DNA from 3 places in the Streptomyces sp. NPDC030222 genome. Region 2 is predicted to be linked to each of the others. Evidence: riboswitches for the same ligand, from Rfam matches in the RefSeq annotation. Region 2 holds a riboswitch; each other region holds the start of a gene.
What was found. A riboswitch is a leader RNA that binds a small molecule or an ion and turns the genes downstream of it on or off. The one in region 2 is predicted to bind cyclic di-AMP.
Positions count from the first base shown of each region.

Region 1 (5,271 bases), on a different contig from region 2:
GGGTGGAGCCCGGCCCCTGGGGCAATCTCGTCTTCGCGTTCGCGTGGGGCGCGTTCGCCGCGGCGCTGGTGGCGATCATCGCGAACAGCTTTGCCACGCAGTGGATAGCGACGGCCACCGCCGACCCGGCCGGGGCGAACACGCTGGGGGCGACGGTCGTCGCCCCGGTCGTCGAGGAGAGCGCCAAGGCGGCTGCCGTGCTGCTGCTGTTCCTGCTGCGCAGACGGGACTTCACGGGTGTGGTCGACGGCGTGGTGTTCGCCGGATTCACCGCCACCGGCTTCGCCTTCACCGAGAACATCCTGTATCTGGGAAGCGCGTTCGGCGAGGACCAGGAGGCGGGCAGCTCGGGACTGGCGTCGGTCACGGCGGCCACCTTCTTCGTGCGGATCGTGATGTCGCCGTTCGCGCATCCGTTGTTCACCGCGCTGACCGGCATCGGCTTCGGTCTGGCGGCGCGGGCGGCCAGGGGACGGCGGCTGCGCAAGTACGCGACGCCGGTGCTCGGGCTGCTGATGGCGATGGGCATGCACGCGCTGTGGAACGGCTCCACGGTGTTCGGCCCGTTCGGGTTCTCCATCGTCTACCTGGCCTTCATGGTGCCGGCGTTCGGTCTGCTGACCTGGCTGGCGGTGTGGACCCGGCAGCGTGAACTGCGCACGATCGGAGGGGAACTGCCCGCCTACGCGCTGGCCGGCTGGCTCGGTCCTCTGGAGCCGCTCGCGCTGTCCTCGATGCGGGCGCGCTCCATGGCGCGTGCCTTCGCGGCCCGCACGTACGGCGGCACGGCGGCGGCGAACGCGGTCGGCGAGTACGAGGCGTGCGCGACGGCGCTGGCGTTCCTGCGGCACCGGGCGCGCCGGGAGTCTCCGGGCCCGGACTTCACGGCCAGGGAGCAGGAACTGCTGCACCACCTGTGGCACCGCAGGAACGTCGCCGGCCCGGCACTGGCGTACGCGGCGCAGGCCTCGGGCCGGGTCGTGTTCCCGGGGTCGCTCCCGCCCGCGTTCCCGGCGCCCCATGGCCGGCCGGCGCCGTACGCCCGGCCCGCGCCCTACTCCCAGCCGGTGCCCGGCCGGTACGCACCGTGGCAGGCAGGACAGGCGCCGGGCCCGTTCCCCGACCAGGGCGCGTCACATCCGGGCCCGTTCCCCCACCAGGGCCCGTCACATCCGGGCCCCTACCGGAACCCGGCACCGCACCCGGTACCGCACGGCCACCCGGGAGGGAATCCGTATCTGCGGGACTGACGTCCGCACCTGCGGGCCGGAGTGGGGGTGCCGCTCAGACGCGGCCGGAGTACCGAAAAGCCCGGGACAACCGACAAGCCCGGGACGACCGAGGATCCGGGGACGACGGAGGATCCGGGGACGACGGAGGATCCGGGGACGAAAAGACCGGCAGCCCAGGCGTCGGGGGGAGTGCGCCAGGGCTGCCGGGGTTCGAGGGCGGGGCTCAGTGCGTACGGATCAGGGGGTGAGGCCCTTGCTGCGCATCCAGGCCATCGGGTCCAGGGTGCTGCCGCCGGACGACTTGACCTCCATGTGGAGGTGCGGGCCGGTGACATTGCCGGTCGCGCCGACGCGGCCGATGGTCTGGCCGGTGGAGACCTGGCCGGAGGTGACGGTCATGGAGGACAGGTGGCAGTACCAGATCTCCGTGCCGTCGCTGAGCTCGAGCACGATCCGGTAGCCGTAGGCGCCGGACCAGCCGGCCGACTTGATCGTACCGCCGTGCACGGCCTTGACCGGCGTACCGGTCGGGGCGGCGAAGTCCAGTCCGGTGTGGTAGCCGGAGGACCACATGGACCCGGACTGACCGTAGGTGGAGGTGATCGTGTACGAGGAGGTGGGCAGCGAGTAGCTCGCCGCGAGCTTGGCGAGACGCTCGGCCTCGGCCTTCTCCGCAGCGGCCTTCTCGGCGGCCGCCTTCTCCTCGGCGGCCTTCTTCGCCGCTGCTTCCTGCTTCGCCTTGGACTCGGCTGCGGCCTTGTCGGCGGCGGCCTTCTCCGCGGCCTCGGCGGCCGCGGCCTCCGCGCTTGCCTGCTGCTGCTCGGCCTGCTGGAGGATCCGGGCGCGCAGTGCCTCACCGGCGTCGGTGCTGCCCTGCTTGATGTCCGCGTCGGTGACTCCGGCGGAGGTGAACGGGGTGGCGGCGACGACCTCGTCCGGCTTGGGTGCCGCCTTGCTGTCGTCCTCGAGCAGGGAGCCGATGCCCGGAATGGACTCGGCGTCCGGGAGGTCGGGCAGCGAGATGGAGACCGGGGGCTTGTCCTGCGCGGTGGCGAGGCCACCCGCGCCGACGGCCGCGATCACACCGACGCCGAGGACTGTGGAGCTGCGGGCCAGACCGCCGCGCTGCTTGGCGACCCGGTGCCTGCCGCGGACGGGCCTGACGGTCTCCGCGGAGGGGTTCCACTCCTCCCACGTCTCGTTCTCGGCCGGGCCGGTCCCGTAGACGGATGCGAGGGACGCGGAACCGGCGAGAGCCGTGGGGGCTTCGGCAGGCCTGTTGGACGCCACGAAGGCGCGCTCCTTTCCTTCCCTTCGCCTACCGGGTTAGCTGACGGGTTCGGAGCAGGAAGGTCTCCTACGGGCCTCGAAAGGCGCCCGATTCACCCCAAGTTGGTGGTTCCCCGGTTCCCTTGCGGGATTCGGCGCATGTGCGCACGGTGCCGTCCGGCGACGGCTGGGACGACCGCGCTGCGTTATCGAACGTTAATAGACAGCGGGGTCCGATTCCAAGCGCTTCCCAGTGATCGTTAAGAGCTTGGGCCTGAACTTATCCGGACATACACTCTCAGATGCGGTCGAGTTGACGGTAATTCAGTTGCGCATCCACCCCGCCAGTTCCTGACGGTGCATCAATTGTTATGCGCACGGGTGCCACGCGATTACGGAGCGTGGCAACGATGCGGGGCGGGGGTGGCTGCGCACCAGCAACTGCGGCACCACGGACGTCATGGGGCTGCGGGGATCGCCCTGCCCCGGTCCGGCCGCTGTTCCGCCGGGCTCGCCACCGCCAGCAGCGCCATGTCGTCCGTCGAATTGCCGCCTGTGTACTGGTTCACATCGCCGACGAGGACGTCGAGGAGGTCCTGCGGTCCGTCGAAGGTCCGGTCGGCCAGCCGGGCCTGCGGATCGTAGAAGTCCCCCCGCTCGTCCCGGGCCTCCGACAGGCCGTCCGTGTAGAACAAAAGCGTCGAACCAGGTGGAAAGGGTGTCTCGTCCGTCCGGCCCGACCAGGAGACCAGCTCCGACATTCCCAGTGGCAGCGCCGGCTCGGTGGGCGCCAGCACGGTCAGCGTCCCGTCCGCGTGGAGCATCAGCGGCTCCGGATGCCCGCGGTTCACCAGGCGTACGACGGACCCGCCCGGCGGGATCTCCGCCAGGACGGCCGTGGCGAAACCCTCGGCCTCCTCGGTCCTGGACCGTCGCGTGCCCTCCCGGCCGAGCGCCTGCTCGAGCCGGCGCGCCACCGCGTCGAGGCTGCTCTCCCGCGCCGCGGCCTCCCGGAACGCGCCGATGAGGACGGCCACCGCCGCCACCGCCTCCATGCCCTTGCCCCGTACGTCCCCCAGGACCAGCCGCACCCCGAAGGGGGTGTCCTGCACCGCGTACAGATCACCCCCGATGAACGCGTCCTCCTGCGCCGCCTCGTACCGCGCGGCGACCCGGAGTCCGCCGATCCGGTCGAGCGGGGTCGGCAGCACCGCCCGCTGGGCCGTCTCCGCGATCACCCGTGCCGAGGCCAGCCGCTCCCCGCTGCGCCGCACCACCCGGTTGATCACCATGGCGAGCACCGCCACCGTCACCACGGTCGACAGCTCCGTCGCCCACTCCGCGCGGGCTTCCGGACCGTGCAGGAAGGCCAGCAGCAGCACGGCGAGCACCGAGGTCACGCCGGTGACGACCGTGACGAGGAACGAGAAGAACGGTGCCGCGATCAGCGGAGCGGCGGAGAAGAAGGGGGCGGCGGTGACTTCGGCCGGGGTGGCGAGGTCGATGACGATGCCCGCGACGATGAGGAGGACGGGGAGGGCCCGGACGAAGCGCCCGGCGCCACGACGGGAACCGTCACCGTCATCGGAGGGGTCGCTGCCGGTCGCACCGCCGGCCGCACCGGTCGCACCGGTCGCGTGGCCGGTTGCCCGGGAACGGTCGGCGGCCGCGGGGCGGTCGGCGGCCTGTGGGCTGACCGTCCCGTGGAGGGCCGACCCACGCCGCGTGTTCTCCGGCGCGCCGCCGCCCGGACCCTTTCCGCGGCCGTTCCGCCCGCTCGGGCCCTCGCCGTCGTCGGGGTTCCTCCTGTCGTCGTTCAGGTCGTTCCCGTCGTTCCTGCCCAGTCCGCCCACGGCTGCGGACGGTACCGCGCCGCGTCCGGAGTGGCCGGAGCCGCGCCGAACGACGAGCGGGCCTCGGCCATCCGGACTACCCGTCGGTGGCCCTGCGTCCGTGCCCCTGCCGTCCGAGCCTCTGTGCCGCCCCTGTACGCACGAGGGCCCGGATCCTCATGGATCCGGGCCTCGTGATCATCAGTAGCGGGGACAGGATTTGAACCTGCGACCTCTGGGTTATGAGCCCAGCGAGCTACCGAGCTGCTCCACCCCGCGTCGGTAGGCACAACCTTACGCCATCTTCGGACCGGTGCGCGCCACCTTTTCCGCGGGCTCCGTGCGGATCAGCCCTCCTGGCTGCCGCGGCGCCGCCGGGCACCGGCCCAGGCGAGTGCGCCGCCGACGGCCACCAGGCCCGCGGCACCGGCCGCCATGGCCACGGTCCCGGACGATCCCGTGCTCGCGAGGGAGCCGTTCGAGGTCGTCGTGGTCCCGCCCGTGGTCGTGACGGTCGACGTGGTCGTCGTCCCCGTGGACACCGACGGGGTGGGGCTCGGCGTCGCCGACGGGGAGGCGCTGCTCGACGGCTTCGGGGACGGGACCGCGGGGTGCGGCTTCGGCCCGACCAGGACGACACGGGAATCCGAGGCGAACGGGTGCGTGTTGCCGGACGTCAGCGCGACCTTCGCGTGCAGCCTCAGCGGAACGTTCTTCGTGGCGCCGACCGGGCTCGTCACGCCGATGCGCAGCGGGAAGCTGTGCACCGCGCGGTCGCCGAAGCCCTCGGGGACCTCCGGGAGCCGCCAGACGTTACGGCCGGAGTACTCCAGCTTCCGCCACTCGCCCTGCTGGAGGAGTTCGACCACGAGGCGCGGCGCGGCCGGGGCCTTCTTGTCCTGTTCGACGTACAGGGTGGTGGCGAGGCCCGTGTCGAA
Region 1 covers NZ_JBVICA010000002.1:465,136-470,406, reverse strand. The annotation lists gene ACZ4Z5_RS04740 (PrsW family intramembrane metalloprotease) at 1-1,250, shown strand, start outside; gene ACZ4Z5_RS04735 (M23 family metallopeptidase) at 1,470-2,522, opposite strand; cyclic di-AMP (ydaO/yuaA leader) riboswitch at 2,533-2,669, opposite strand; gene ACZ4Z5_RS04730 (PP2C family protein-serine/threonine phosphatase) at 2,960-4,354, opposite strand; tRNA gene ACZ4Z5_RS04725 (tRNA-Met) at 4,539-4,612, opposite strand; gene ACZ4Z5_RS04720 (hypothetical protein) at 4,681-5,271, opposite strand, start outside.
Region 1: another riboswitch for cyclic di-AMP. It lies ahead of ACZ4Z5_RS04735 (M23 family metallopeptidase); the one in region 2 lies ahead of ACZ4Z5_RS05450 (M23 family metallopeptidase).

Region 2 (5,271 bases):
CGGCTATCTGCGTGCCGCCCGGGAACTGCTGCACCGGCACAAGGCGCTGCTGATCCTCGACGAAGTGCAGACCGGACTCGGCAGGACCGGTGACTTCTACGCGCACCAGCACGGGGACGGCGTCGAACCGGACCTGGTGTGCGTGGCCAAGTCCCTCTCGGGGGGCTATGTGCCCGTCGGAGCGACCCTGGGCAAGGACTGGATCTTCAAGAAGGTCTTTGCGTCGATGGACCGGGTGCTCGTCCACTCGGCCAGCTTCGGGTCCAACGCCCAGGCCATGGTGGCCGGCCTCGCAGTGCTCTCCGTGCTGGAGGACGAGAACGTCGTCGCGAACGCCCGGCGGACCGGCGAGCTGCTCAAGTCCCGGCTGACCGAGCTGGTCGGCCGGTACGAACTGCTCCATGACGTCCGCGGGCGCGGACTGATGATCGGCATCGAGTTCGGCCGGCCGGACTCGCTGAAGCTGCGCAGCCGCTGGACCATGCTCCAGGCGGCCCGCAAGGGACTGTTCGCGCAGATGGTCGTGGTGCCGCTGCTGCGACGGCACCGCATCCTCACCCAGGTCTCCGGGGACCGTCTGGAGGTGATCAAACTGATCCCGCCGCTCATCGTGGGGGAGAAGGAGGTCGACCGGTTCGTGGAGGCGTTCATCGAGGTGATGGACGACGCACACACCGGTGGCGGCCTCATGTGGGACTTCGGGAAGACGCTGGTCAAGCAGGCCATGGCCAACCGCTGAACCCGGCCCCGGCACCCGCCGCCCGAGCATCTTTGCCCATGAGGCAAGAAATTTGCCCTGGAGGCATGAGTCTGGCTCAATGAGGCCATGACCAACCACCCCGGACCGGGGGCCGGCGAGGCCGCCGAGAGCCTGCCCGAGGTCGCGCCCCGGCTGCGTGAGCTCCGCCGCCGCGGCGGCCTCACCCTGGAGGCCGCCGCCCGGCGCGCCGGACTCTCCCCGGCCCATCTCTCCCGGCTGGAGACCGGGCATCGGCAGCCCTCGCTGCCGATGCTGCTCGCCCTGGCGCGCGTCTACGGTACGACGGTGTCGGACGTACTCGGCGAGGCCCCCGTCGAGCCCCACGCGGTGCTGCGGGCCACCGGCAGCGTGGCCCAGGAGGCCGACGGCTGGAGCTACCGGCAGGCCGGCGGTCCGGGGAGGGCCATGCAGGCCCTGCACGTCCGTGTGCCGCACGGGGCGCAGGGCGACCTCGTGCGGATCCACCCCGGCGAGGAGTGGCTGTACGTGCTCTCCGGCCGGCTGCGGCTGGTGCTGGGGGAGCGGGTGCACGAGCTGGGCACCGGCGACTCCGCGCACTTCGACTCGCTCACCCCGCACCGCATCGCGGCCGTCACCCCCGAGGGTGCCGAGCTGCTGTTCGTCCACACCCTGCTGCAGACCGCCGCCTCGGGACTCTGTCTCGGCGACGGCGGCTCACAGCACAGAACCCGGGAGATCTGACATGCCGGAAGACAAGTCCGCAGCCCGCCGCTACGTCGAGGAGCGCATCCCGCGCGGTCTGGCGATCCGCCTCTTCGTGTACATCGTGGCGGGCCATCTCTTCGCGGCCTTCGTCTATCTGCTCTTCACCCTGGGCGCGCAGCGCTGACCCGGGAGGCCGGACCCGCCGGCCGTCGTCAGCCGCCGTCGACCAGCCGCTCGCGGAGCCGCTCACGTGTCTCCGGGGCCAGGCCCAGGCCGTCGGTGAGGTAGCGCCCGGTCGAGCCCCAGGTCTCCTCGATGGCGGTGAACGCCGAGGCCAGATACTCGCTGCGGGCGTCGAACAGGGGGCTGAGCAGTTCCATCACCTCGTCCGGGATGGTGGCCGTGTGGTCCCCGCCGCGGTGCACCTTGTAACGGCGGTGCGGGTCGTTGGACTTGAGGTAGTCGGCTTCGATGGCGTCCCGCTCGACGCCGACGGCGAGCAGCGTCACCGCGATCGACAGGCCCGCGCGGTCCTTGCCGGCCGCGCAGTGCATCAGGGCGGGGACGCTGTCCTCCGCCAACGCGTGAAGGACGCGGCTGTGTTCGGCAGTGCGCTGCGTGATGATCTCGCGGTAGGAGTCGGACATGCGCTTCGCCGCCTTGCCGTCGGCGAGGATGTCACGCAGTTCGTCGATGCTCCCGTCGCGGACCATCTTCCAGAACTCGGCGCCGTCGGCCGGGTCGGACAGCGGGATGTTGACGTTCCGCACGCCCGGCAGGGCGACGTCGGGTCCCTCCAGCTTCTGGTCGGCGGAGTTGCGGAAGTCGAAGATCGTGTGCAGCCCCAGTGCGGCGAGAAACGAGGCGTCGGTGTCGGTGGCGTGCGCCAGGTGCCCACTGCGGTAGAGCCGTCCGTAGCGGATCCTCCTGCCGTCCACGGTCGGCAGTCCGCCCACGTCACGGAAGTTCCGCACTCCGGCGAGCTCGGGCTCGCGCTCGGCCGACGACACCTGCGGAATCTGCTGCGTCACGGGGGCTCCTGAAGTGTCCCTGCCGGCGGCGCCTGATCGCCGTGGCTTTGTCAGACGATACGACACAGGTTCCTCGGGCAACCTTCTCGAGGTGCGCAAAGCCCCTTCGCGCCCCCGACGGCGCCCCGGGCGGCGTTCCGGGTCGTCTTCCGGATGGCCTTCCCGACGACCTTCCGGATGGAAAAGCCGAATCAGGGTGAACTGTCCGATTTGAGGGTTTTTAGAGTGAACTCTCCATAAGGCTCCATATCTGTAATGGGGAGGGAATTCCCGGTATCGGCCCGGGTGAGCAGGATCTCATCTGTGACGGTATGTGTCCGTCCTGGGGGCCCAAGTCCCAAGGGTCGCATTGGTTTCAATGATCGGAAATAAACGGAGTGTCACCGGAATTCCGGCATGATTTCCGCTCTGCTATGCCGTACCGAAAATGCACTCCTTGTCCGTGCCGCCCCATTCGTTTAGCGTCGCCGTCGAATCCGGGCGGACCGCCGAATCCTGCCGCCGCCCGGAATACCGCACCCACCACCTTTGCGGCAGGAGCGGGGGAACCAGGTAAGCCGCCGTGCCGGTGTCCGCACCGGGACGGCTCGGGGTGAAGTCGCGCCTCGGCGCGGCCGGGCATCTCCAGCCCGAACCCGACAGCTCACCTCGCAGGCGCAGGAGAGGAATGCGCCATGCCCAAGGGCAAGCACCGTCGTCCCAAGTCCACGCCGATCACCCGCGGCTTCGTCGCGGCCGGCACCGGTGGCGCCGCACTCGCCATCCCGCTCATCGGCACCGTCGGAGCCCAGGCCGCCGCCCCCGCGGCCGCCCCCGCCGTGGCACCCCGGCACATCGCCGCAGTCTCCGCCCCGGCGACCGTCAAGGCCGCCGCTCCGCAGGCCGCACCGAAGACCTACCGCGTGGTCCCCGGCGACTGCCTGTCGAAGATCGCCGAGCAGCACGAGGTGCGCGGCGGCTGGATGCGGCTCTACAACGACAACCGGCGTGTCATCGGCGGCGACCCCGCTCTCATCCAGCCGGGCACCAAGCTCACCCTCGGCGCCAAGAACCAGGCCGGCCGCAACCGGGCCGCCACTACGCCGACCCGCACCGCGTGGGCCCCCGCCAAGTCCGCTCCCGCCCAGGTCGCCGCTCCCGCGAAGGCCGCCCCTGCCGAGTCCAAGCCCGCCGCGCCCGCCGGTGCGGCAGGCGACACGGCCGCCGCCCCGAGCGCCGCCGGCTTCGTGGCCCCGGTCGCCGCGCAGGTCACCACCCCGTACCGCATGGCGGGCGCCATGTGGTCCAGCGGCTACCACACCGGCGTGGACTTCGCCGCCCCCACCGGCACCAGCGTCAAGGCCGTCGGCGCCGGCACCGTCGTCTCGGCGGGCTGGGCCGGCGCGTACGGCAACCAGGTCGTCATCAAGCACGCCGACGGCCGCTACTCGCAGTACGCCCACCTGTCCTCCCTCTCCGTCTCGGCGGGGCAGACCGTGCGCCCGGGCCAGCAGATCGGCCTGTCCGGCAGCACCGGCAACTCCTCCGGTCCGCACCTGCACTTCGAGATCCGGACCACTCCGGACTACGGCTCGGACCTGGATCCGCTGGCCTACCTCCGCCAGCACGGCGTCACCATCTGACGCAGGAACGCGGACCGTTCGGCCTGCCGGGTACCTCGCGGTATTCCCGGCAGGCCGAAACCGTTCGGGTGGTCTATCTCACCCGTCGTCAACCCCTCCTTACGGTGGCGTAGGTCACTTCCAGGGGTGAATGATGTGTCGATGTGGCAGACGATTCGAGATCAACACACCAGGACAGAACCGTCATCGGGTCGTACGCGGCTGTCGGTGACAGCTTCACCGAAGGAGTCGGCGACCCCGGCCCCGACGGTCGGTTCGTCGGATGGGCCGACCGGTTCGCCGTGCTCCTCGCCGACCGGCTGCCCGAGAACAACGACACCTTCCGGTACGCCAACCTCGCCGTGCGCGGCAGGCTGCTCGACCAGATCGTCGCCGAGCAGGTGCCCCGGGCCAGGGAACTCGCCCCGGACCTGGTGAGCTTCTGCGCCGGCGGCAACGACATCATCCGGCCCGGCAGCGACCCCGACGACGTCGCCGAGCGCTTCGAGCGGGCCGTCGCCGACCTCACGTCCGCCGTGGGCACCGTCATGGTCACCACCGGCTTCGACACCCGCGGAGTGCCGGTCCTCCGCCATCTGCGCGGCAAGATCGCGACCTACACGGCGCACGTCCGGGCCATCGCCGACCGGTACGACTGCCCGGTGCTCGACCTGTGGTCCCTGAAGTCCGTCCAGGACAGGAGGGCCTGGGACGACGACAGGCTGCACCTCTCGCCAGAGGGGCACACCCGCGTCGCCCTCCGGGCCGCCCAGGTCCTCGGGCTCGACGTTCCCGCCGACCCCGACCAGCCCTGGCCCCCGGAGCCGCCGCGGGGAACGCTCGAGGTGCGGCGCGACGACATCCAGTGGGCCCGGGAACACCTGGTGCCCTGGATCGGCCGCCGGCTGCGCGGCGAGTCCTCCGGGGACCGCGTCGAGCCGAAACGCCCGGACCTCCTGCCTCTCTGATCCGACCGTCCCGCCGCGCGCGCCCGAGGATCCCGCCGGACGCCGGCCCGGTGCCCCGCAGGCGATCAGGCCGGTCGGTCCTCTCCTGCCGGACCCGCCCCGGGGAGGTGCACCGGTCAGGGCACGGCGGGGTGCCCGAGGCCGTCCGCCGGGGCCGCGGGAATCCGCTCCAGGACACCGCCGGCGAAGACGTCGTAGAGCGGCAGCGACTCCAGGTGCACATAGCCGATGTGGCAGTCGCAGAC
Region 2 covers NZ_JBVICA010000003.1:140,330-145,600, forward strand. The annotation lists gene ACZ4Z5_RS05430 (aspartate aminotransferase family protein) at 1-739, shown strand, start outside; gene ACZ4Z5_RS05435 (helix-turn-helix domain-containing protein) at 827-1,462, shown strand; gene ACZ4Z5_RS05440 (DUF6126 family protein) at 1,464-1,610, shown strand; gene ACZ4Z5_RS05445 (tyrosine-protein phosphatase) at 1,639-2,457, opposite strand; cyclic di-AMP (ydaO/yuaA leader) riboswitch at 2,968-3,127, shown strand; gene ACZ4Z5_RS05450 (M23 family metallopeptidase) at 3,132-4,079, shown strand; gene ACZ4Z5_RS05455 (SGNH/GDSL hydrolase family protein) at 4,223-5,026, shown strand; gene ACZ4Z5_RS05460 (STM4011 family radical SAM protein) at 5,143-5,271, opposite strand, start outside.

Region 3 (5,271 bases), on a different contig from region 2:
TCGGTCGCGAGGCGCTCGGTCATCTCCTTCATGACGCCGTTCGCCTCCAGCGTGCCGATCGCCGAGGCGGCCCGCGGGCAGGTCAGGTAGTAGAGGGTGGGGAACGGCGTGCCGTCCTCCAGGCGGGGGGCCGTCTCGACCACGTCCGGCTGCCCGCAGGGGCAGCGGTGCGCGATGGCGCGCAGACCGCGCGGCGGGCGGCCCAGCTGCTCCTTGAACGCGGCGATGTCCGCGTCGGTGGGCGGGGTGTGCGGGGTCGGCGGGGGTGCGGCTTCCATGCGTGCCTTCGTCTAGTTCCTGCTGCCGGCCGTTCTCGTCACCGGCGGCTCTCGGTGCCGGCGGTCACGGGGTGCCGGCGGTTGTCGGTGGCGGCGGCTCCTGCCGCCGGCCGTCACGGCGTCACTGCCGCTCGGGACGGTCGGCGGAGTCGACGCCGTCCCAGAAATTGTCGTACCAGGGGCGGTCGGTCGCCGCCTCGTCGGGACGCCTCTGCCTGGCCGCGTCCGGGTCGACCACGGTGAAGGACGTCTCCCCCGGCCGTACGTAGTGCAGGTGCTCGCGGGCCAGCCGCTCGATGTAGGCGGAGTCCTGGAGCCGCGCCTTCTCGTCGCGCAGCTCCTCGACGCGCTGCCCGGCCCGGTCGGCCTCGCGCTGCTGCTCGGCGATCTCGCCCCGTTGCGACACGTACTGCCGCATCGGGTAGGCGAGCGCGACGATCAGGGTGCACACCACCAGGGCGAGCAGGGCGGCGCGGCCGGTGAGCCGGGAGCGGCGGGCCTGGCGACGGGTCTGCGAGCGGTAGACCCGGGCGGCGGTCTGCTCGCCGAGCAGCCGCAGCCTGGTCGCGGTGGAGAACCGGTCCCGGTCCTTCCCGGCCATGTCCGCCTCCCCTGTCGCCACACACGTACGTCCCCGCACACGGTACGGGACCGAGTGCGGGGACGTACGGATCTGCCTGTCGTCAGCCCTTGAACCGGGGGAACGCGGAGCGGCCCGCGTACACCGCGGCGTCGTCGAGGATCTCCTCGATGCGCAGCAGCTGGTTGTACTTGGCGACGCGGTCCGAACGGGCCGGGGCACCGGTCTTGATCTGGCCGCAGTTGGTGGCGACGGCCAGGTCGGCGATGGTGGTGTCCTCGGTCTCGCCGGAGCGGTGGGACATCATGCACTTGAAGCCGTTGCGCTGGGCGAGCTCGACGGCGTCGAGGGTCTCGGTCAGCGAGCCGATCTGGTTGACCTTGACCAGCAGGGCGTTGGCGGTGTCGTTCTCGATGCCGCGGGCGAGGCGTTCGGGGTTGGTGACGAACAGGTCGTCGCCGACGAGCTGGACCTTGTCACCGAGCCTGTCGGTGATGGTCTTCCAGCCGTCCCAGTCCTCCTCGTTCAGCGGGTCCTCGATGGAGACCAGCGGGTACGCGTCGACGAGCTCGGCGTAGTAGTCGGTCATCTCCGCGGCGGTACGGGTCTGGCCCTCGAACTCGTAGACGCCGTCCTTGTGGAACTCGGTGGCGGCGACGTCGAGCGCCAGCGCGATGTCCTGGCCCGGCTGGTAACCGGCCTTCTTGATGGCCTCCACGATCAGGTCGAGGGCGGCGCGGTTGGACTCCAGGTTCGGGGCGAAGCCGCCCTCGTCGCCGAGGCCGGTGGACAGGCCGCGCTCCTTGAGCACGCCCTTGAGCGCGTGGTAGGTCTCCGTGCCCCAGCGCAGGGCCTCGGAGAACGACTCGGCGCCGATCGGGGCGATCATGAACTCCTGGATGTCGACGTTGGAGTCCGCGTGGGCTCCGCCGTTGAGGATGTTCATCATCGGCACGGGCAGGACGTGCGCGTTGGGTCCGCCGAGGTAGCGGAAGAGCGGCAGGTCGGAGGCCTCGGACGCGGCGTGCGCGACGGCGAGGGAGACACCGAGGATGGCGTTGGCGCCGAGCGAGGACTTGTCCGGGGTGGCGTCCAGGTCGAACATCGCCTGGTCGATCAGACGCTGCTCGGTGGCGTCGTAGCCGACCAGCTCGGGGCCGATCTGCTCGATGACGGCGAGGACGGCCTTCTCGACACCCTTGCCGCCGTAGCGGTTCGTGTCACCGTCGCGGAGCTCGAGGGCCTCGAACGCACCGGTGGAGGCACCGGACGGCACGGCAGCACGGCCGGTGCTGCCGTCGTCGAGGCCGACCTCGACCTCGACGGTGGGGTTGCCTCGGGAGTCGAGGATTTCCCGGGCTACGACGACGTCGATGGACGGCACGAGCATCTCCTTCTGGGATGTGACGCTTGAAACGCATGGTCTCTTTGGCCTTGCGGCAAGAGACTAACCGGCCCGGGGGCGGAGCCCCGCCGGTGCCCGCCCCGTGGGACGAAAAGAATCACGAAAGCCTGCGATCCGGCCTTACGACACCGAAACGGGAAGAAGCCCCGACCCGGCGCGCACGGGGGGAAAAGCGCACCGGGCCGGGGCGGTCGGCGGATGCATCGCCTCAGAAGAGGTGATGCACGCTCAGGCGAGACGGAGCTTCTGTCCCGGGAGGATCAGGTCGGCGCTCTTGAGGACGTCCTTGTTCAGCTCGAAGAGCTTCTTCCAGCCGCCCTTGACCTTCTGCTGGGTCGCGATGCCGCCGAGGGTGTCACCGGCCTTGACGGTGTAGACGGCCTTCTTGACGGCCGGTCGGGCCTCGCTCCGGGAGGCCCGCTCCGCCGCGACGGCGGCCTTCGGCGCGGCGGGCTTCGACACGGCGGGCTTGGGGGCAGCGGTCACGGCGCCGGTGTAGGGGGCATTGGAGAGACCGACACCGCAGACGGGCCAGGCGCCCTTGCCCTGTCCGGCGAGGACCTTCTCGGCGATCAGGATCTGCTGCTGCTTGGTCGCCTTGTCGGCGGTCGGCGCGTAGGCGGTGCCGCCGTACGCCGCCCAGGTGGAGGCCGAGAACTGCAGGCCGCCGTAGTAGCCGTTGCCGGTGTTGATGGACCAGTTGCCGGTGGACTCGCACTGGGCGACCTTCTCCCACTCGGCGGCGGTCGCGGCGGACGCGGACCCGGACGCCATGAGCGGCACGGCGACGGCGGCGCCGGCGACACCGGCGTACGCGACGAGACGGGTGGCCTTGGACGGACGACGGTGCTTGCCCTTGCTGGAAAACAGCATGGTTCGACTCCTCACCGACGCCTGCGAGGTGAGCTGTCGGGTTCGGGCCGGATGAGTGCCCGGCCGCGCGCTGGGCGCGCGGCTCCACCCCTAGCCGGCCAAGGCCGTCCGACACGGCGTCACAGAGGACGCGTGTCAACGGCCAGGCCCGGCACTTACCTTGGGTCCCCCGCTCCTGCCTTCGGCGCTTGCGCGACGCATGGTCCCGGCGTCCGCCGGCAGGACTCGGCGTGCGGTCGTCGGGGCTCGCGGTGGCGAGCGGTTACGACCGTAAACACACATCTCGGCGCGGTACAAAGCCGATCAGGGTCAAAGAGACTCATGTCTCACTTACACAGAAACGGACAATCCGCCGCGAACTACTTGTGATTGATGAGCAAGTTGTCCGACTTGCCCGCCTCGGCCGACTCTGTGGCCTCGGTCTCGCCCTCCGTTGCAGACGTTCCGAGTGCAAGGCTCTGGCCAGGGCGAATGAGATTCGGGTTGGCGCCGATCGTCTCGCGGTTCGCCTCGTAGAGGGCCGCCCAGCCGCCGTCAAGCTGCTGCTCGTCGACGATGACCGACAGGTTGTCACCGGGCCTGACGGTGTAGGCATCGGCACCGACGGCCGCGTCACGCGCCGATCCGTCACCTCGTGAGGCATGACGGCCACTCTGGTGGATATTGTCCGTATTGCCAGCATCTGCCCCGGCTTCAGCAGCCGGGACTCCGCGATGCTTGCCGGTACCGGCCTGGACCTCGGGGGCCGTGGACTCCGTGGCACCCGGGGCCCCGGTTTCGACCTCCTCCGCGGCACCCTTCGCGGCTCCCTCGGCGCCGCGTGCGGGCGCACCGGTCGTACCGGCCTCCGGAGCGACGGCGACGGCCCCCTCGGCCGCGTCCGCTGCCGCACCCTCGACGGACTCGCCACCCTCGCCCTGTTCGCCGGACTTGTCCGACCCATTCGATCCATCCGACTCGTTCGCCTTGTCGGACTCCACCGGATTCGTGGGCTTCACCGGCTGCACGGGGGTTCCCGGGTCCACGTCCGCATGGGCGCCGCCCTCGGCCAGTCCGGCGCTCACCGCGCAGGACTGCCAGGCGTCGGGGCCGCTGCCGGCGAGGACCTTCTCCGCGACGGCGATCTGCTGGGCGCGGCTGGCGAGGTCCGGGCGCGACGCGTAGGCGGAGCCGCCGTAGGCGTCCCACTGCTCCTGCGTGAGCTGGAGACCGCCGTACTCGCCGTTGCCGAAGTCGGCACTCCACATCCGGCCGCTCTCGCAGTCGGCGACCCTGTTCCAGGTCTCCGCGTCGGCGGCGTTGGCGTTGGCCGCCGCGAGCAGCGGAAGGGCCAGTGCGGAGCCGGTCACCCCCGCGGCGACGACAAGGGCGGGAGCCTGACGGGGTCGGCGGTGTCTACCGTTCCCGGAGCGCATGCGGTGGGCCTTTCGCGTGACTACTGGGATGGACGGTGAACCTAGCCGCATTCGAACGTCAGTCACAAGTCGATGCAGCGCAGATCACGTGAAAGTCACGAATTTGATGGTGCGTCAGTTTCGATGAGGGGTGAACTCTACGGGCAATGTGCGCAATCCCCGCATGATGAGTCCCCCACGCCATCGCAAATCGGCTGGATCGACCGCAAGCCGCAGATCGGGCAAGCGGGTCAGGAGCGTCGCAAGTGCCGTCTGGCCCTCCAGTCTTGCCAGCGGCGCTCCGAGGCAGTAGTGGATGCCGTGCCCGTAGCCGAGGTGCTGGTTGTCGCGCCGGGCCAGGTCCAGCGTGTCCGGGTCGTCGAAGCGCTCCGGATCACGGTCGGCGGCGGCGAGAACGACCAGCACGGGATCGCCGGCCTCGATGCGCTCCCCCCCGAGGGAAAGCGCTTGCGTGGCGAACCGCCACGTCGCGAGCTCCACCGGCCCGTCGTAGCGCAGCAGTTCCTCGACGCCCGTTGCCAGCAGGCCGGTCTCCCCGGCGGCCAGCGACGTCTGCAACCGCTCCCGCTGGACGGGGTTCCGCAGCAGTGCGTAGGTGCCGTTGCCGATGAGGTTGACGGTCGTCTCGAAGCCGGCGAAGAGCAGGATGAACGCCATCGCGGCGGCTTCGTTCTCGGTCAGGTGCTCGCCGTGGTCACTGGCCCGGATCAGACCGGAGAT
Region 3 covers NZ_JBVICA010000009.1:149,458-154,728, reverse strand. The annotation lists gene ACZ4Z5_RS15850 (DUF501 domain-containing protein) at 1-278, opposite strand, end outside; gene ACZ4Z5_RS15845 (FtsB family cell division protein) at 400-879, opposite strand; gene eno (phosphopyruvate hydratase) at 962-2,248, opposite strand; gene ACZ4Z5_RS15835 (transglycosylase family protein) at 2,492-3,136, opposite strand; cyclic di-AMP (ydaO/yuaA leader) riboswitch at 3,140-3,333, opposite strand; gene ACZ4Z5_RS15830 (transglycosylase family protein) at 3,496-4,485, opposite strand; gene ACZ4Z5_RS15825 (cytochrome P450 family protein) at 4,666-5,271, opposite strand, start outside.
Region 3: another riboswitch for cyclic di-AMP. It lies ahead of ACZ4Z5_RS15835 (transglycosylase family protein); the one in region 2 lies ahead of ACZ4Z5_RS05450 (M23 family metallopeptidase).